4 regions of the Paenibacillus sp. RC84 genome follow, and region 1 is predicted to be linked to each of the others. Evidence: riboswitches for the same ligand, from Rfam matches in the RefSeq annotation. Region 1 holds a riboswitch; each other region holds the start of a gene.
The links. A riboswitch is a leader RNA that binds a small molecule or an ion and turns the genes downstream of it on or off. The one in region 1 is predicted to bind cobalamin.
Positions count from the first base shown of each region.

Region 2: it holds a riboswitch for cobalamin, as region 1 does, so the genes downstream of both, cobJ (precorrin-3B C(17)-methyltransferase) here and nrdI (class Ib ribonucleoside-diphosphate reductase assembly flavoprotein NrdI) in region 1, are expected to answer to the same signal.
Region 3: it holds a riboswitch for cobalamin, as region 1 does, so the genes downstream of both, ABH899_RS03850 (ABC transporter substrate-binding protein) here and nrdI (class Ib ribonucleoside-diphosphate reductase assembly flavoprotein NrdI) in region 1, are expected to answer to the same signal.
Region 4: it holds a riboswitch for cobalamin, as region 1 does, so the genes downstream of both, metE (5-methyltetrahydropteroyltriglutamate--homocysteine S-methyltransferase) here and nrdI (class Ib ribonucleoside-diphosphate reductase assembly flavoprotein NrdI) in region 1, are expected to answer to the same signal.

Region 1 covers NZ_JBGBYL010000010.1:96,128-101,098, reverse strand. The annotation lists gene nrdE (class 1b ribonucleoside-diphosphate reductase subunit alpha) at 1-1,652, opposite strand, end outside; gene nrdI (class Ib ribonucleoside-diphosphate reductase assembly flavoprotein NrdI) at 1,639-1,998, opposite strand; gene ABH899_RS21985 (hypothetical protein) at 2,089-2,250, shown strand; cobalamin riboswitch at 2,288-2,483, opposite strand; gene ABH899_RS21980 (hypothetical protein) at 3,004-4,971, opposite strand, start outside.
Region 2 covers NZ_JBGBYL010000011.1:63,333-68,303, forward strand. The annotation lists gene ABH899_RS23445 (glucose-1-dehydrogenase) at 1-528, shown strand, start outside; gene ABH899_RS23450 (glycoside hydrolase family 13 protein) at 548-2,236, shown strand; cobalamin riboswitch at 2,342-2,531, shown strand; gene cobJ (precorrin-3B C(17)-methyltransferase) at 2,889-4,808, shown strand; gene ABH899_RS23460 (sirohydrochlorin chelatase) at 4,870-4,971, shown strand, end outside.
Region 3 covers NZ_JBGBYL010000002.1:24,340-29,310, reverse strand. The annotation lists gene cobT (nicotinate-nucleotide--dimethylbenzimidazole phosphoribosyltransferase) at 1-641, opposite strand, end outside; gene ABH899_RS03860 (ABC transporter ATP-binding protein) at 718-1,503, opposite strand; gene ABH899_RS03855 (FecCD family ABC transporter permease) at 1,503-2,540, opposite strand; gene ABH899_RS03850 (ABC transporter substrate-binding protein) at 2,541-3,548, opposite strand; cobalamin riboswitch at 3,727-3,932, opposite strand; gene ABH899_RS03845 (hypothetical protein) at 4,060-4,635, opposite strand; gene ABH899_RS03840 (aspartyl-phosphate phosphatase Spo0E family protein) at 4,690-4,950, opposite strand.
Region 4 covers NZ_JBGBYL010000004.1:449,170-454,140, reverse strand. The annotation lists gene ABH899_RS12285 (FAD-dependent oxidoreductase) at 1-312, opposite strand, end outside; gene ABH899_RS12280 (YolD-like family protein) at 421-663, opposite strand; gene metE (5-methyltetrahydropteroyltriglutamate--homocysteine S-methyltransferase) at 877-3,174, opposite strand; cobalamin riboswitch at 3,361-3,552, opposite strand; gene ABH899_RS12270 (arylamine N-acetyltransferase family protein) at 3,603-4,388, opposite strand; gene ABH899_RS12265 (hypothetical protein) at 4,385-4,971, opposite strand, start outside.

The DNA.
Region 1 (4,971 bases):
TCTTCCGGCGAAGGAAGATTCATGCCCTCGAAGAGAGCTTTGACTTTATCGGATTCCGGACGGTAATCCTTCTCTTCGTACTTGGCGAAATAGGTGCCTTTCGCGTATTCGGAGCGTTCGAAATCGGCGAAAGTGATACCGCGGTCGCGTGCGATTTCCATGCTCTTCTCCAGCGAGTAGAAGTTGATGGCCATGAAGAAGGCGCGCGCAAACTCTTTCGCTTCCGGGCTTTCGTAAGCGATCCGGTTCTTCGACAGATAGCCGTGCAGGTTCATCGCGCCGAGTCCGACGGAATGAAGCTCCTTGTTCGCTTTCACAACGCCCGGCGCGTTCGCGACCGTCGTGTTGTCGCTGACGGAAGTCAGCGCTTCGATGCCGCTGTGGACGGAATCGCGGATGCTTTTCGTTTCCATCACGTTCACGATGTTAAGCGAAGCGAGGTTGCAGGAAATGTCCCGGCGGATAATATCGCCTTGGCCGTAATCGCCGATTTCCGTCGTCTCCTGGAGCTGGAAAATTTCCGTGCACAGGTTGGACATTTTCACTTTGCCGATGTCTTTCAGGGCATGTCCGCGGTTCGCGTTGGAACGGTTCATGATGTAAGGATAGCCGGATTCCAGCTGGATAACGGCAATTTTGGTCAGCATGTCGCGGGCGCTCATGACGACTTTCTTCTTCACGTTCGGGTTGGCTAGCAGCTCTTCGTACATGTCGTCGATATTCATATCGTCGAGGTGACGGCCGTACTCCTTGTAGACGGAGAACGGGGCGAACACGTGCAGCGGCTTGTTCTGCTCGGCCAGCTCGTAAAACTTCTGCGGCACGATCAGGCCGATGGAAAGCGTCTGGATGCGGGATTTCTCGTCCGCGTTGATCTTTTTGCAGTCGAGGAATTCGATGATGTCCCAGCCGAATACGGAGTAGTAGACCGCTCCGGAGCCCCGGCGCTGACCCATCTGGTCCGCATAGGAGAAGGCATCCTCAAGGAGCTTCATGACGGGCATGATGCCCTTCGCGGCGCCTTCGACGCCTTTGATCGGCTCGCCGCGTCCGCGCAGCTTGGACATGTTCACGGCTACGCCACCGCCGATTTTGGACAGCTGCATGCAGGTGCCGATGACGTACTGAATGGAGTTCAGGGAGTCGTCCATCTCCAGCAGGAAGCAGGAGACCATTTCGCCCCGGCGGCTGCGTCCGGCGTTCAGGAACGTCGGCGTTGCCGGCTGGACGCGCTGCTCGATGATCGCCTTGGCGATCCGCTGGGCTTTGCCGATATCGCCTTCACCCAAGTGAAGGGCGACGATGGCGGCACGGTCCTCGTACGATTCGAGGACTTGCTTTTTATCGTTGGTACGCAGGGCGTAATCTTTATAAAATTTCGAAGCGGCCATGTAGGATTGGAACTTAAAGCCGCTTTCGCGGATGGTTTCGTGGATGGCTTCGATCTGCTCCAGCGTGTAGTGTTCGTACACGTTCTCGTAGAAATCTTCGCCGATCAGATAATCGTAGCGTTCTTTGATGCTGCCGAAAGGAACGGTCTGCCCCTGCACTTCTTCAAGGAAGGCGTCCAGCGCTTCGCGGTCTTTCTCCAGACGGTAAAACCCGTCTTCCCCCGGTATCATGAGTTCGTTGTTCAGTTCAATATGCTTCAAGATGGCGCACCCCTTTATGGAATCGTTCCACGTCGCTAGACGTGCCGGAAAGTTCGAATTTGGCAAGCACCGGAACACCGTATGCCGATGAAATGCGGTCGGCGCTCAGGGCAAAGGATTGTCCCCAGTTCTGGTTGCCGCTTGCGGCTACACCGCGCAGAAGGGAAGAGTGATGTTTCAGAAAGTCCAGCACTTTGCCGGGAATTTGACCGAATCCGGTCGTATAGGTAACAAGGACGAACGGCTCCTGGATCGTCAAATCCTCTTCGATCCGTACGGCCTTCAAATTCAGCTTGTTAATGAATCGTTGAACATTTCCCGTACGGGAATCGTACACTACCAGCATGGAAGCATCTTCCTTTCCACTCTTTCAAAAATACGGGGCGCGCCGACCACGGGAAGTAGTCGGCGCGCCCGGATGAAAGCCGCTCCTTGTGTGACAAAGAGCGGCTCTAAATTCACAGTCAGCTTCCAGCCCTTTCGCGCGCCGCTGACGGCTCTGCAAAAAGGCTGGCTGAAGCCGCGCGTACAAGCCGGCTGCCCGGCTCCCCGCCCGGAGGCGGAAGAGGGGGACAGCCAGGCAAGCGGCTGTATGTGAAAAACGTCCGGACACCTCCCTATCTCCCGTAGGTTCAGCGGTGTCTTTCAGACAGGCAGGTCTCCTGGCTCCAGGTTCATTGCGCCCCTCCGCGGCCTTCCCGACGGCATTCGTCAGTGGCGGTATGGGTGGGGCGCTCCCCGTTGACAGTGGCGGGACCGCGCCGGATTCTCACCGGACTTCCCTTTTGATTCCCGCCTGGTAGGCGGGAAACCTGTCCAATCCATATATAGTCTATATATAGTGAATATGTAGGTGATAGATATGAATTTACCTCAATATATTGTGGTTTGTCAACTGTGCGTAAGGACTCAACAAGGGGAGAAAAACCGAGATATAAGGCGAAAAAGGTGTGATAACCTGCCCATAAACGGGCGAGATTTTATTTCGGATTCTTTTTATTTCGACAAAGTTTGCGGGCGGCGGAGGGACGTGCATCCACGCTGGTCTCCAGGCGCTGAGCGGGGGTTTTACTTGCATCTAAATAAAAAAGGATCAAGCTCCTTGGATTGGAGCTTGATCCTTTTTTACATGTTTAAATTCTTTTTGTTGTTCTTTTTATAAAGAATCATTATGCCAGCAAGTATCCATTCGATCACGTGCAGAGCGACAGATAAAGTGAGAGCGGATAAAAAATCCTTGATGTACACACCGGGAATCAGATGAGCAAAAACATAAATCAAAAGACAGTCCGCAATTATCGTAATGATTTGTCTGCCGTAAACGGAAGGAGGCCTTTGGAGTCCGGCTGTCTCACTGGCCGCTGCCCTGCCTAACCAGCTCATCCACGGACCACGCCACGCACCAGGGATACTGGTTTTTCGTTTCCTGCGGAATCCAGTAGCAGCGGTCCGTTTTATTTTTATCGGGGTAAAACACATACATGAGCAGCTTCACTTCGCTGATATCATCGGTTTCGCCCGGACGGGGATTCGGGTAACGGACCGTACAGCCCATTTGAGATGAGAACTGGGTGGACACGTTCACTTCATACGTGTACATGAAGCTGGACCCTACACCGATCGAAAACACATCGCCGGGCGCCTTGCCCGCAGGCTTGCATTCAACGGATACGCTGTTGGAAACGGAGGTGATGGTTTTGCTGACTTTAATAAAATTTTCTTCGATTTTCATGGATTCCGACCAATTCACCGGCATACTGAACGAAAGCTGCTTATCCGCATAATCGGGCAGCGCCGTAAATCTTTGCACATAATTCTCGATGCGGTTCGGATCGGGCTGTTTCGGAAACGTGCTCAAGGATTTGCCTTTGCGGGCTTCGATGCTAAGATCCGATACGGAGAAAAGACTGAGCTGCACGCCCAGGTCGTTCTCCTGCCAATCCGCCAGTTTGTAGGTAAGCCTGGTTATGTTGGGCCGGATATACAAATGTGCAGCCGTTTTTTTGGTGGCAGACGGGTACAGTTCAATCGAAAATTCCTTGATGCTCTTCATTTCGGAAGTGACGGACCGCGTCCGCTCATAAGCGATCTTCAGCTCGCCGCCGAGACCTACAACCGGAACTTTGCCGCTAAAGTTGAGAGAAGCGCCGAATTTGTACTTCGCGGATACCGCCGCCTGCTCCTCCTTCGACCACTTGAACCGGAAGGAACAGATAGAATCTTTAAGCTCGGAGCCGTTCAGCACGTGGGGAGGGGGGCTTTCCACAACGCCCAGAAACGTAAGATGGTCATCGTTGGCCCAGTTCGTAAGCGTGTCCGTCAAGGTAAGCCGGTCGGAGCGGTATCGGCCTATTCCGAGATGTTTTTTCATACCGGAGCCGTCGAACGTCTGCGTAAACCAGATTTCCGACCGGATATGTCCCTCGTCCGTAGGTTTGAAAAACTGGAAAGCGTCCACATGGTGCCCGGAAGGCGTCGACATATGCCCCCAGTTCCGGGGAATGGGAGACGACCAGCGGCCCGAAGGGACGGAGTATTCGTATCTCCTGGCTTTGATGTCTTTCTCGGCTTTGCCGCTGACGAACATCTGAAGGACGCTGCCTGTACAGCCATTCTCGATAGAGCCCGGAACGATCGCGAAGTGGCTGACGTTTTCATCTTCCGCTATGGACTGCGGTTCAGTTACTTTCCGGGGCGGCGCATTCTCTTCGTGGTGCAGGAGCCACGTTTTTAAAGCTTCTTTTTTGCGGGGAATGACCGCCTTCGTATCCCGGCTTCTTTGAATGTAGCCGACCATGATCCGCACTTCGCCGCCGGGGTCCCGGTAGCTGCACGCCGCCGCATGAGTGACGTCCGCAATGCCGATTTCATCCGCCTTGCCGTCATTCGCGGGGCGTTGTTCACGGACATCAGTCCGCTCCCACGTCTGCCCTCCGTCATCCGTCCAGTTCAGCGCCAGCTTGCCGTCCGCACCGGAGCCGATGAGATACAAGCGGGTTCCGGCCGACACGGCTGCGAACCGGCTGTCCGTCCGAAGGCGCATGCGCTCGCTTAAGGTAAGAGCCGATGACCATTCGATCCCGTCCTGGGAGGTCATTTGGTGCAGCGCTCCCCTCTGATCCGCGTAAAACAGGTACAGGACGCCTTCATGCGCGCACGCCGCCAGAGCAGGTATCCAGCCTCCGCTGACCCCGTCGCCCCCATAGGCCACTTTGGTCAAATACTCGATACCGAGCGGCCCTTTCTTCTTGTTGGGGCTCTTAACGACTCTGACCATTTCTTGTTTATCATCATTGAGATAGGTTTCCATACAGACGAG
Region 2 (4,971 bases), on a different contig from region 1:
GACGTGATGATCAACAACGCGGGAATCGAGAATGAAGTTCCTTCTCAGGAGCTGTCCGCCGACGATTGGCGTAAAGTGCTGGACGTGAACCTGACCGGGGCGTTTCTCGGCAGCCGGGAAGCCATCTCCTATATGCTGGAGCATGAAATCAGAGGGGTCGTTATCAACGTTTCAAGCGTGCACGAAATGATCCCTTGGCCCCATTTCGTCCATTATGCGGCGAGCAAAGGCGGCATCAAAATGATGACCGAAACGCTGGCGCTGGAGTTTGCGCCCCAAGGAATCCGGGTGAACAATATCGGGCCGGGGGCTATCAACACGCCCATCAATGAAACGAAATTCGCCGACGAGCAGGCGCGCGCCGGCGTGGAAGCCCTCATTCCGATGGGGTATATCGGCAAACCGGAAGAGATTGCGGCCGTAGCCGCCTGGCTGGCCTCGTCGGAGTCAAGCTATGTCACCGGTATCACGCTGTTCGCGGACGGAGGGATGACGAAATATCCGTCGTTCCAAGGAGGAAGAGGCTGAGGGAGAGGAGAGAATTCACATGAACCAAACATGGTGGAAAGAAAGTGTCGTGTACCAAATTTATCCGTCCAGCTTCAAGGATTCGGACGGGGACGGCCGAGGGGACCTGCGCGGGATTATTTCCAAGCTGGATTATCTCGCGGAGCTTGGCGTCAACGTCATCTGGCTGTGTCCCGTTTACCGCTCGCCGGGCGCCGACAACGGCTACGATATCAGCGATTATTACGAGATCGATCCGCAGTACGGCACGATGGAGGATTTTGACGAGCTGCTTCTGGAAGCGCGCAAGCGCGGGCTGAAAATCATGATGGATCTTGTGCTGAATCATACCTCCGATCAGCATGCCTGGTTTAAAGAATCGCGTTCTTCCAGGGACAATCCCAAACGCGACTATTATATCTGGAGGAAGGGGAGAGAGGGGCTCTTCCCGAACAACTGGGAGTCTTACTTCAGCGGAAGCGTCTGGGAGCACGACCCGGAGACGGATGAGTATTACATGCATCTGTATTCGAAGCATCAGCCCGACCTCAACTGGGAGAACGACGAAATGGTCGACGAGCTTTTCAGAATGGTGCAATGGTGGCTAGGCAAGGGTGTCGACGGTTTCCGCTTCGATGCCATCGCTCATATCGTAAAAGCGCAAGGGCTGCCGGATGCCGATAATCCCCGGCATTTGCCCGTTGTGCAGGCTTACCAGCTTTTTTCGAACCTGGAAAAGGTACATACGCTGCTGCACAAACTCAATGACCGGGTGCTGTTTAACTACGACATCATGACGGTCGGCGAAACATCCGGACTGGGTCCGGAGCAGGCGCTGGATTACGTGGGGGATGAGCGCCATGAGCTGAACATGGTTTTCCAGTTCGAGCATATGAATCTGGATGCGGCTTCCGCCGGGACGGGCAAATGGGAGTCGAAGCCGTGGACCCTGCTGGAGCTGAAAAAAGTGATGAGCCGCTGGCAGACGGTCCTTCACGGCAAAGGCTGGAATGCCAACTATCTCGGCAATCACGATCAGCCCCGTCCCGTTTCGAGGTTCGGAGATGAAGGCCGGTACCGGGTGGAATCCGCGAAAATGCTGGCTGCGTTTCTCCTGACGCTGGAAGGGACGCCGTATATTTTTCAGGGGGAAGAAATCGGCATGACCAATGTCGCGTTCGATCTGATCGGCGATTACCGCGATGTGGAAACGATCAATTACTACAAGCAGGCCAAGCTGCTCGGCAAGCCCCAGGACGAAGTCATGAAGGCGATCTGGAAAAAAAGCCGGGACAACGCCCGCACCCCCATGCAGTGGGACGACACGGCGAACGCCGGATTTACGACGGGGGAACCGTGGATCAAGGTGAACCCGAATTATCCCGGGATCAATGCGGCGGCAGCGGCAGCCGATCCGCAGTCCGTCTACCACTACTACCGCAGCTTAATCGCGCTTCGCAAAAAGCATCCCGTCATCGTTTACGGCGAATATAAGCTTCTGCTTCCGCTGGACACGGAAATTTATGCGTATACGCGGACGCTGAACGGGGAGAAGCTGCTGGTGATTCTGAACTTTTTCGACGGAACGCCGGAGTTTACATGGCCGGAAGAGCTGGGAAAGGGGAAGAACGCGGAGCTTCTCATTTCAAATTACGATCCCGTCTCCGGCGAGGATACCGGCGTCCTCAAACTGCGGCCTTATGAAGCCAGAGTTTATCTGCTCGGTTGAGGGGAGCTTTTATCGGCATAGACAAGTTCTTTGACCGGATGTTATGATGAACAGAACACAATCGAATATGGTAAAAACAGGTGCGGAGCCCATTCGAACGGATCAGACAGTCCATAAGAACCGGGTTCGGCTTAAAACGGGAAGTTCGGTGAAAGACCGACGCGGACCCGCCACTGTAAGGAGCCCCCTGCAATCGCAGGGGAAAATTTTTTTCGGCATCAACGTCACTGGATTTTCCGGGAAGGCGCCGAAGAAAGCTCCGAGCCAGGAGACCTGCCTGTTTAAATAACACTAGATAACCTACGAGGATTTAGGGAGGTGTTGAGAACGGCTGAATCGCTGCCAACGGCGGCTTGCCGGAACGTGGGCGTACAAGACTGCCCGGGGCCGGCGACTGTGCGGGTTGGAAGCATATGCGGGATATTCCCGCTTAATGGCTCGAAAGTTCGAAGCATTTCTATCCGAAGAGGGTGGAAATGCTTTTTTTATTGTCCGGACGAGACGGGAAGGCAAACGGCAGGCCGCCGGAAGGCGCACCGCCGTGCATATAGAAGGCCGCCTGTTCGAAGCGGACAGGAAGGCCGGACTGCTTGATAACGGTTGTTCAGCGTAAGCGCTGGAGCTTTTTTTACAGGGAAGAGGAGGAATGGGAATGGCCGGTAAACTGCTTATCATCGGATTTGGCCCCGGGGACGAAGCCCATATTACAAAACGCGCGCGCGAGGCGATTTCGGAAAGCGAAGTCATTATTGGCTATAACACTTACGTGGATCTGATACGCAGTCTGATCGACGGCAAACAGGTCGTGCGTACGGGCATGACCGAGGAAGTGAGCCGTGCGCAGGAAGCCGTCAGACAGGCGGAGGCCGGGCGTAAGGTGGCCGTTATATCCAGCGGCGATGCGGGCGTCTACGGTATGGCGGGTCTCGTGTACGAGGTGCTGATCGAGAAAGGGTGGAAGCCGAGCGATGGCGTGGAAGTCGAAATCGTGCCCGGCATCTCGGCGATCAACTCGTGCGCTTCGCTGCTTGGAGCTCCCGTCATGCACGACGCATGCACGATCAGCCTCAGCGATCACCTGACGCCGTGGGATCTCATCCGGCGCAGAGTCGAAGCGGCCGCATCCGCCGATTTCGTCATCGCTCTGTACAACCCGCGGAGCGGCAGAAGAACACGCCAGATCGTGGAGACGCAGCAGATTTTGCTGAAACACCGCTCTCCCGATACTCCGGTGGGTATCGTCAAAAGCGCCTACCGAGACAGGGAGCACGTCGTGCTGACGACGCTTGCGGAGATGCTGGAGCATGACATCGGCATGCTTACTACCGTGATCATCGGCAACTCCGCGACCCGCAACTACGAGGGACTCATGATTACGCCGAGGGGCTATCAGCGCAAGTATACGCTGGACAGCGATATTCAGCCCCTGCGCCCTCATGAGCGTCTCCGGCGGGAAGCCGAGCCGTGGGCTCTGGAGCAGGAAGCGGAAACCGGCGCGGAAACGGAAGCGGCCCTGCCGGTACAGCCCGGTGCCGCTCTCCGGTCCGCGGAGCAGCGGGAAGCCGGCAGCGCCGGTCTGCCGTCCTTCTTCGACGAGGACGAGTACGGGGATGACGGCTACGGCGAATACAGCCCCGAAGCCGAAGGAACCGGTACTGCCGACGACTACGACCGCGAAGATTCGCCGGTCCGCATACAAGCGGCCGGGACACGGTCCGCGTACGATAAGCCCGCGTCTTCGGGGGCCGGGGAGTACGGGGACTCGGCGGTTGCGGTCGCCCTACGTCCGTCTGCCGCACCTGCGGCTTCCGTCGAGGCTTCGGCTCCTACCGCCTATGAGCTGGCGGAAGAGGCGCTCCGTCTCGTGACGGGCGAGCCCGGCGGAACGGCTCCCTCCGCTTCCCCAAGCGGATTTTTCCGCCAGCAGGCTATTCTCGAGTTCGCCGTCAGCCCCGGACTCGCGAACAAAAACCTGACCGCCAAACAGCTGATGGTCCTCGCGGCCGCTGTCGGCGATACAGGAACGATGGAGTATACGCCCCATCATCAACTGCTCGTCAAGCTGCGGACCGATGATCCCGATTCCGTAACGAAACGGCTTCGCGGAGAAGGGCTTCTGCTGGCTCCGGTCGGCGATGTGGTCCAGGTCAAAGCCTGCGACTTCTGCAATATGGACAAGGGCGACGCCGTGCCGTATGCGGAGGAGCTTCACGATCTTCTGGGCGGAGCGGCCGTGCCCAAAGAGATGAAAATCGGTTTCAACGGCTGCGGCATGGCCTGCTACGGCGCGGTGAAGGAAGATATCGGCATCGTGTACCGCCGGGAGAAGTTTGATCTGTTCCTCGGGGGGAAAACGGTCGGCCGCAATGCCCACGCGGCGCAGCCCGTTGCGGAAGGCATCGAGCCGGACAAGCTGGTCGAGACCATAGAGCGGATCGTCGCCCGGTACCGGAACGAAGGGCACCCGAACGAACGGTTCCATAAGTTTTTTGCCCGCGTAAAAGAGCTGGAGGGCTACCGTCACCGGGAAGTCCCCGCTTTTCAAATCGAAAACGCTTTGTGCGGAGATTAACGAACCCGTAAACACGAGGAGTTCTTTTCAATACAGGGATACAAAAAAGGAGGCAGAACCGATGGATGCGGTACTGTTTGTAGGTCACGGAAGCCGTGACGCGGAAGGGAACAGCGAGGTCCGGGCGTTTGTAAGCCGGCTCGCCGAAACGATGGAGCAGGCC
Region 3 (4,971 bases), on a different contig from region 1:
TGCTTGTGCAGCCAGCGGGCATCGTCGATGCCCGTTCCGCGTCCTACCGCGTCTTCTACGGCGATGCCCCCGAGCACGCTCAGCAGCGCGGAACTGGCCGTGGTGTTGCCGATCCCCATCTCCCCGGTCGCCAGAACCCGCACGCCGCGTCCGGCCAGCTCGTCTGCGACTTCAATGCCGGCGCGGATGGCCTGGAGAGCCTCTTCACGGGTCATAGCGGCTTCACGGGCCATATTGGCCGTACCTTTCCGGACTTTGCGAGTAAAGAGGTCCGGATGCTCCAGGTCGGCGTTGACGCCGATATCGACGCATACGACCTCCGCGCCCGCGTGCCGGGCCAGCACATTGACGGCCGCGCCGCCCTGCAGGAAGTTCATCACCATCTGGCGGGTCACTTCCTGCGGAAACGCGCTGACGCCTTCTTCGCAGACGCCGTGGTCGGCCGCCATGACGACGATGGCCTTGCGGCTCATATCGGGCATAACCTCTCCGGTAATCCCCGCAAGCTGGCGTGCCATATCTTCCAGCTTGCCGAGGCTTCCCGGCGGTTTAGTCAAATTATCGAGATGGACGGATGCCGCATCCTTCGCTTCCTGACGGAGCGGGCGAATGGCGCCGATTACATCCTGAAGTTCGTTCATGTTTGTTCCTCCTCGGTATGTAGTATAAGTCGGTATGTATGTAAACCGCCCTGCGGGCGGTCCGGATTCACTCTATTCAATCTCCCCGGCGCAGCAGGATTTGAGGAATGCCGTGATCCGGATGCTCCAGGACGATCGGTTCCGTCCCGTAGACGTCCAGGATCAGCTCGCTTCTCATAATTTCCTCCGGCGTGCCGATCGATACGCCTTCTCCCTCGTGAACGACGAGAAGCCGTTCGCAGTAGAGAGAGGCCAGGTTCAAATCGTGAAGGACGGCGACCACCGTCAACCCTTCTTCCCGCTGCCACTGCCGCACGTAGTCCATCAGCTGCATCTGATAGCCGATGTCCAGGTAAGTCGTAGGCTCGTCGAGCAGCAGCAGTCGGGGCTCCTGCGCCATCACCTTCGCCAGCGCCACGCGCTGTTTCTGGCCTCCGCTCAGGTTCTCGACCGTCCGGTCGGCCAGCGGCTCCAGATCGAGCCGCCGCATAATCCGGTCGATAAGCGCAGCGGCGTCCTCCCGGTCTTCGCCGAGCCAGTTCTGGAAAGGGAACCGGCCCATTTCGACCACCTCACGGACGGTGAAACCGAGCGGAGGCAGCGCATCCTGCTGAAGCACGGCAAGCCAGCGTGCCAGCTCCTTGCGGGCGTAGCCCGCGACTTCCCTCCCCTGGAGAAGAATACGGCCTTCCGTAAGGGGGTCTACGCCGGAGATAAGCCTCAGCAGAGTCGATTTGCCGCTCCCGTTGGGCCCGATGATGCCGAAAAATTCGCCGGGCTTCACCTCGAAACGGATATCTTTGAGCACGCGGGTTCCGCCGAAACTTTTTCCAGCACCCTGCACTTCGATGATCGGTTCCATCAGCTTCTCCCCCATTTCTTCTGTTTGCGCAGCAGATAAGCGAAGAACGGCGCACCCAGAAACGCGGTGATTACGCCGAGCGGAATCTCTGTCGGGCTTAGAAGCGTCCGGGCCAGCGTGTCGGCCCAAAGGACGTAGATGGCTCCGCCAACGGCGGAAAGCGGCACGATCAGCCGGTAATCCGGTCCCGCGATCAGACGGATCAGATGAGGCACGATCAGCCCGACAAACCCGATGACGCCGGATACGGAAACGGCCGCAGCCGTCACCAGTGTCGCGGTGATCAGCACGATCAATTTCGTCCGTTCGACATGGATACCCAGATGGGCGGCCTGACGTTCCCCGAGCGCCAGCAAGTTGAGTGTCCGCGCATAGCTGTAGAGCACAACGAAAGTTACGAGGAAATACGGAAGGAGAACGGTTGTGTACGACCAGCCTTTCATAGCGAGGCTGCCCATTAGCCAGAAAATGATTTCATTGACGACCTGCTTGGACATCGACACCAGAAAAGAAACCACGGAGCCGAGAAACGCCTGCATCACGACACCGGAAAGCAGCAGCGTCTCCATACGGATTTTGCCGTCAGTCCGGGCCAGTCGTAGAACGATCCAAAGCGAAACGGCTCCTGTAGCAAACCCGACGACCGGTATCGTCCACGTCCCGAAAAACGTCGTCTGCAGACCGAAGTAAATGACGAACGCCGCGCCGACGCTCGTTCCGCTGCTGACCCCAAGCGTATACGGGTCCGCAAGCGGATTGCGCAGAACGCCTTGAAAAGCGGCTCCCGCTACCGAAAGGGAGGCCCCGACAAGGATGGCCAGCATTACGCGCGGCAGCCTTACCTTCATAATAATCTGCTCCGAGGATACGGGCCAGTCCGGCGTGATTCGGTCTCCGATCCAAGGCAGCTTGCTCCCCAGAATCGAAGCGATCTGACTCACCGGCAGATGGGCCGAGCCCAGCGAAAGACTCAGCACAATAGAAAGAAGAAGGAGTAAAACTCCTACTCCTCCCCAAAGTCCCCATTTAGGTTTCATTTATTTCACCAAGTCCGGATAGATGGCTTTAGCCATTTGCAGGAGTCCCTCTGTCAGACGCGGTCCCGGACGGGTCAGCGTATTCTGGTCGAGACCGATTACCTGGTTGTTTTTGACCGCATTGATTTCGTTCCACCCGCTGCGTCCGCGAATGAGTTCTTCAAGACTCTTCTTCGTTTTGTCATCCACCACGTCTTTGGCGAATAAAATAACGTCCGGGTTCTGCTGAATGATTTTCTCCTCGCTGATCTGCTTCCAGCCCGTAATGTCGGAAGCGACATTGACACCGCCCGCCAGCGTGATCAGCTCATCCATGAATTCGCCCTTGCCGACTGTCCAGCCCGGAGAGAATTCGATGTAGACTTTTTTCTTCTTGTCCGCCGCTACGGTTTTTACGGCATCCGTAACTTTCTGACGGTCCTCTTTCATTTTTGCGACAACTTTTTCCGCCTGTTCCTGATGGTCGGTAATCTGACCGTAGAGCTGAATATTTTTCATGACGTCGTCAAGCGTCTTAGGCTCCACCTTGAACACGTTGATGCCCATGGCGCGCAGCTTTTCGACCGATTCTTTTTTCATCGAAACGCCTGTGAAAACAACGTCGGCTCCCGACGCGATAACCGATTCCTGGTTAGGCTGCGTAATTCCGCCCATTTTCGGCTTCGTTTTCGCTTCCGCCGGATAATCGTCAAAATCGGACACGCCGACGATTGTATCGCCCAGACCGATCGCAAAAAGAGCTTCCGTCTCAGCCGGCGAAACCGACACGATTTTACCGGGCGCTTTCTCGAACGTAAATTCCTTGCCTGTCGCATCGGTTACTTTCAAAGGATACTGCGTTTTCTTCGCGCTCGTTTGCGGAGCGGTGCTTGCCGCCGGAGAGGCCGAGCCCGCCGTCCCGTTATCCGTGCTTTGCTTGCCGCAGGCTGCCAGGCCGACGGCCATCGTCAAAACAAGCAGCAGCAGGGCGTATTTAAAACCCCTAGCGGTTCTTCGTTCGTTGTTCATGTTCTCTACTCCCTTGCTGATTTAGTTTGACTTGAAGTTGTCCCACGATGTTCGCGCATGTCAACAAAAAATCCCCTCTATCCGGAGATAGAGGGGATAACTTTCGGAATCACGAGGTGAAACGGCCGTCAGTCGGACGTCCTTTCCGGTTTCGCGCGATCCTCTCCTCGAAGGATATTGTGCTGCAAACCGGCAGGCAGGTCTCCTGACTTACGGATGACTGACCGTCTTGCCTTCCCATCCGCGCGCGGACAGTGGCATCGTAAGACGATCTCCGTATTACAGTGGCGGGACCGTGCCGGATTTGCACCGGCTTCCCTTTTCACCCTGGGCTTCGGCTCCGTTGGGAGACGCCGCTTCGGGACCTGACGGTAAACGTATGAGGTTGGGCCTTCAAGTTCATCCCCCATTATAGGCCAAGCGGCGCCGGAAAGACAAGGACTTTAGTCACCGCACCGCTTGCAGTTCCTCGCGCGGGCCATAGAGTCGTGGCGGCGCCGAGGCCGTCGCGTCAGGATTTAGCGGCGATCTTTTTGAGCACCTCGAACGACTGTTCGGGATTGCGGCTGTTCACCGCCATGAAAGCGACGAGCCCTTTGCCCTCTACGCCGTTATCCTTCATCCACTTGGAATACTGGAGCGGAATGCCGTACAGATGCGTCTCCTTCTTGGGCGCTTCGGGCGGATTCTTTTTCTTCCCGGCAGGTTCAATCGTCGCCTCGAGTACGCCCTCCGGATAGTCCTCCTGCTTGAAATGCTCTTCCAGCGGTAAAAATGCCCCTTCGGCCGCATAAATCTTAAACTGTTCTTCGGGGATGATCAGAATACCGTGATTGCCGTATCCCATTTCGACGATCATCTTCTCATTGGAAAAAAGCGGGGACGTATTCAAATAGATGGACGGCTTGTCCCCCACAAGCGCTTTCAACGAATTTTCAAGCTTAAAAGCGGCATCGACCGGTATACCGTCACGGGCCATCATAAAGATGGAAACATCCGCTTTGGGCTGGGCCTTCCCGCACCCGGAAACCAAGACGGTGAATAATAGAAGCAGTACAGCAGCCGAAAACCAGCGTTTCTGTGTCATCGTAATCCCTCCGTTGCCTGATAGCCTGTGCAAACGCTGCAAAAAAGCCGGCATTTACCGGCTCTTCTGGACTAGATTCATATATTCGTTAATCTTATGATCAAGTAGCGTACTCATTTCAATTACGGACTCGGAAGTCATAGCCTCACCGGACTGAACCATCTGTTCCAGTCTGTGCCGCATAAACTGAATTTCTTCTTCCAGGTGAAAGAGGGAGGCTAATTTGGCAGGTCGTTTGGATAACCAGCGTTGATCGGAAACGTCATGGCTGTACCAACCCGAGTTGTCGGCCAGACGATATTCTAAATAAGCCATACATATCCCTCCTTTACCCTA
Region 4 (4,971 bases), on a different contig from region 1:
CCGCGCTTTTTCTACGCCAAAGTCGGAAATATACTGATCGTAGATCAAATCGTGCTGGGCTGTAATTTTGGCGGTCGTATATCCGGTCGTCCCGTGTAAAATGCGACCCGCGTTCAGAACCGCGACTTTCAAGCCTTTCATGGCCAGCAGGTAGGCCGTCGTCAGACCGGTTATTCCGGCGCCGACGATAGCGGCGTCTACCCGGATATTTTCGTTCAGCCTGGAATAGGAGGGAATTTGGGCGGAAGCCAGCCAGTACGATTCCGGAAACTGGGGGAAAGCGGCGGCTGATCTCGAATTCGTTTCGTTCACGTGGATTAGCTCCTTTTACCAATATTCTCCTAACTTCTCCAGAGTGACCTCATTCTATTCGTTCCGCACAAAGTAAAAAAGCACCCTGCCGGATGCTTCTAAGGCTAATCAGGCGTTATCCACCTGCATAATGTCCATAAAAGGAACTTTCGTCAGCTGTTCGCCGTCCTGAACGTGTACGAGTCTCGTCCGGGGATCCATGACCGTAATTCTGCCGTAGACCTGCTCCTCCCAGCCCCATACCGTGAGAAGAATTAATGAATCCTCGTCCTTCGCTTCCACCAGCCGGTTACCGAGTTCTTCCAGCTCGAACTCATCCCGGGTCGGACGTTTTACTTTTGCCTTTGCCATTATACCTCCTGAATGACGGTCTTACCTTCTGCCGTTTATCTTTCTATCTTACCATGTTTATGGGTTTCTTCCAACGGTTTGGAAACTCACGTTCCTATTTTCTTCTCGCGCTAATGTAAAAAAAAGCCCCTGCCCGGTTTGCACCGGACGAAGGCTCGGATTGTTGGACGGCTTATGTCCGTAAGCATCTGCAGCCAACCTTGATCTGCTCGGTTAAGCTTGAGAAACGGCCATTGTTTCCCGGCACTGTTTGGCGGCCGCAACCATGTTGCGCAGGGCTGCTGCGGTTTCCTCGCTGCCTCTCGTTTTGAGGCCGCAATCGGGATTAATCCAGAAGAGCTGCGGGTCGAGTACGCGCAGCGCACGCTCGATCATGCTTACCATCTCTTCGACGGAAGGGACCCTCGGACTGTGAATGTCGTAGACACCGAGCCCGATTCCCTTCTCGTAGGTGTGCTGTTCGAAGCTTTCGATCAGCTCGCCGTGGCTGCGGGAAGTTTCAATGGATATGACGTCGGCATCCATATCGCGGATAGACCCGATCATGTCGTGGAATTCGCAGTAGCACATATGGGTATGAATTTGCGTCGTGGCCCGCACGTTCGACGTTGTGCTGCGGAAAGCGTTGACCGCCCAATCGAGATAAGCCCGGTGCTCATCTTTCTTAAGAGGAAGGCCTTCACGGACAGCGGGCTCGTCGATTTGGATCATTTCGATTCCCGCCTCTTCGAGTGCTTGCACTTCTTTCTCCAGCGCGAGCGAAATCTGATAGGCGACTACGTCTCTGGACAGATCGTCCCGGACGAATGACCAGTTAAGAATCGTAACCGGTCCGGTCAGCATCCCTTTGACGGGACGTGTCGTGAGCGACTGGGCGTAGACGGTTTCCTCGACGGTCATCGGCTGCGTAAAAGCCACATCGCCGTAAATGACCGGCGGTTTCACACAGCGCGAGCCGTAGGACTGCACCCAGCCGTTGCGCGTGAAGGCGAAGCCGTCCAATTTTTCGCCGAAAAATTCCACCATGTCCGTCCGTTCGAATTCCCCGTGAACGAGGACGTCCAGATCCAGCTCCTCCTGAAGCTTGATCCATTTATCGATCTCGCTCCGGATAAACGCTTTATACTGCTCGTCCGTCCATTCCGCTTTTCTCCATTTGGACCGCGCCTGTCTGACTTCCGCTGTCTGCGGGAAGCTTCCGATAGTCGTGGTCGGGAGAAATGGCAGCTGCCACTTCTCGCGCTGAAGGGCCCGCCTCTCGCCGAAATCCGCGCCGCGTGCCGCCGGCACCTTTTGAAGCTGCAGAGCGGCCGCCTGGACGGCTTTGTTGCCGCGAGCTTCGGAAGATCGGAGGGCGGCAAGCGCTTTTTCGTTCCGCTGAAGCGCTTCGGCGGTGTCCGCCGTTTGGGATACCGCCGCCTTGGACAGCAGGACGATTTCCTCCAGCTTCTCGTCGGCGAAGGCAAGAGCGTCTCTCAGCACCGGATCGAGCTTATCTTCGTGAACGGTGGACACCGGCACATGCAGAAGGCTGCAAGATGGCTGGACGATCACCCGCTCTTCGGGAACCACGGCTAAAATGCCGCGAAGCGTATTCAGCTTCTCCTTCAGATCGGAACGCCAAATATTCCGGCCGTCCACGATACCCGCTCCCAAAATTTTACCTTCGGGAAATCCTTCGCTCTTCAGAAGCTTCAGCGTCTTCTCACCGCCGTGTACGAAATCAAGCCCGATCCCGCTTACGGGCAGCTGCACAACCCTACTGTAATGTTCCACGGATTCGAAGTAGGTCTGGAGCATAATTTTCAGTTTCGGCGCTGCCTCTGCCAGTGCTTTGTAGATCGCTTCAATCCGTTCCATATCCTCGGCGGATACGTTTGTCGAAAGCACCGGTTCGTCCACTTGCACCCATTCGGCGCCTTCCCGTTCCAGCTCTCGCAGCACTTGGCCGTACAGCGGAAGCAGCCGGTCGATCCAGGCATCGGTTTCCGTCTCGGAGTACCCTTTGGACAATTTCAAAAACGTAAACAGTCCGAGAAGCACGGGCTTGCCCTGGATTCCGAGCGCTTCTTTGGCTTCGCGGTAAGCTTTGAGAGGCTTGTTCTCGACCAGTTCGGGCCTCGCGCCCTGCAGTTCCGGCACAATATAATGATAGTTGGTGTTAAACCATTTCGTCATTTCGCATGCAGCCGCCCCGTCCTCGCCTCTAGCCATCGCATAGTAGGTGCCCGGAGATACTTCACCGCCCTCGTATTGAAACCGTTCCGGGACGATTCCGAACATCGCGGAAGTATCCAGTACGTGGTCGTATCCCGAAAAATCGTTGACCGCGATAAGCTCAATGCCCTTCTCCCGCTGAATGCGAAGATTTCCCAAACGGACCTCGGTCAGCTTGTCCGTCAGCTCCCGCTCCCCGATTTTACCGGCCCAGAAAGACTCCAGCGCCTTCTTCCATTCACGTCCCGCTCCGATCCTCGGGTACCCCAAACTGCTGCTTTTCAATGCGTTCATGATCTTGACCTCCTGATAGTGGCTTGAATTGGATGTTTGCATAAGTTCTCTGTTTCATTTGCTTGTTTGTACGCGAAAAATAAGAAAAGGACGTCATTATCCCCGAAGCATGCAAGGATAAAGACGCCCTCTGTTTGTATAATCAGCGGCTCGTACTTTAACACCTCCCTATCTCCCGTAGGTAAAGCAGTGCTGTCAGAACAGGCAGGTCTCCTGGCTCCAGAATCATCATCTTCGGCTGCCTTCCCGGTCTAAGACCAGTGGCATAATCGCCTTGACTCCTCTGTTACAGTGGCGGGACCGCGCCGGTTTTTCACCGGACTTCCCTTTTAAGCTCCAGCTCCCGAGGGGCTGGGCACCTATTCCCAACATATTCAATTGGTTAACTTAGGAATGACTATACACAACGAAGCTTATTTATGCAAGCTTTATTCCAGAGGAATGCCGAAATATTTAAGCAGAGCTTCCTTGTAGGCCGCGTCGTTTTCGGGCACGAACGTGCGCACGCCTTCTGGCGTGAACAGCTTAAACTCCTTGCCGGAGACCGAATTGCGCCCCTCACGGGTCCGTACGGCTACCATCGCATCCTTCGTGAAAATGGAGTCCGGGCTGTGCTCGCACCAGAAGCTGGCCATGACAAAATCTTTGGGCAGCTGCGGCTCCTCGGTAAACGAGTAAATGCGCCTCCAACTGCCGTGATGGTTCTCGCTCAGCACCCAGCCGAATACGGGGTCCCGCTCCATGGCGTATAACTCCCCGCCCTGCCGCTGTTCCAGCTTCTCGGCAAGACGGACCGGTCTCCGGGGGACGATGCCCCCGACACCTACGTCGCATAAGTAGCTGACCCCCTCCGCCTCCACTTTCAATACGTGATGGCGGCGTTTGGGCGGCAGCTGCGTCTCGTCTCGCCAGAACCGGGCGACATAATCGGTCACGGGGTAACCGAGCTGGCGCAGCAGCCAGCCGAACAGGGCGTTCAGCTCGAAGCAGTAGCCGCCCCGCCGCCGCTCGACGATTTTGTGGCGCAGATGCTTTATGTCCAGAGACAGCGGAATACCGTTCAGGATATCCAGATTTTCATACGGAACGGTGTGCAGATGCTGCTCCTGCAGCAAAGCCAGCGCTTCATAACTGCCGTCCAGCGGCCCTTCGTAACCGATTCGGTTGAGGTAAGCCTCCACTTCAGGTTTCAAAGCTTCTCTATCCGTCCTCACGAGACATCCTCCTTTACGGCAGGCTCGCAGACCCTGATTTCTTTGGTACGGAGATCCACAACACGGCTGCGCACATCGCATTTGGAAATGAACAGAGGCTCGCCGTCCCGGTCTATCCAATACGCGATAGGCAGTGAAACTTCGCTGCCGCGAAAGGATCCGTCCGCATGACTCGTCCCGATGACCATGGCATGATGCCGAGAGGCGATTTCTTTCGCTTTTGCAACCCATTCATCGAACTGCTCTTCACTGAACATGCCGACGCCGATCGGCTGAACAAACAAATCGGTCCGGGGGCTGATCGCTTCCTCCACCTCCCGCAGTACCAGTTCGTCACACAAAATCGGGGTGATGAGTAGCCCTTCTTCCTTTACGGATTCATATCCGCTGTATTTGGCCCGGTCCATCGCGATTTTCCCTTCCCGGTTTATGATAACGGCCCGGTCTTTCGGATTTTTCGAACCGCTTATAAGTAGAGTACGCGTACGGGCCGCAAGCTCACACGCCAGAGATAGATTCGTATGTAAGTATCCTTCGGGGAAAACTGCCGCAGTTATGTCGGGATACCTCATCAATTCCGCTT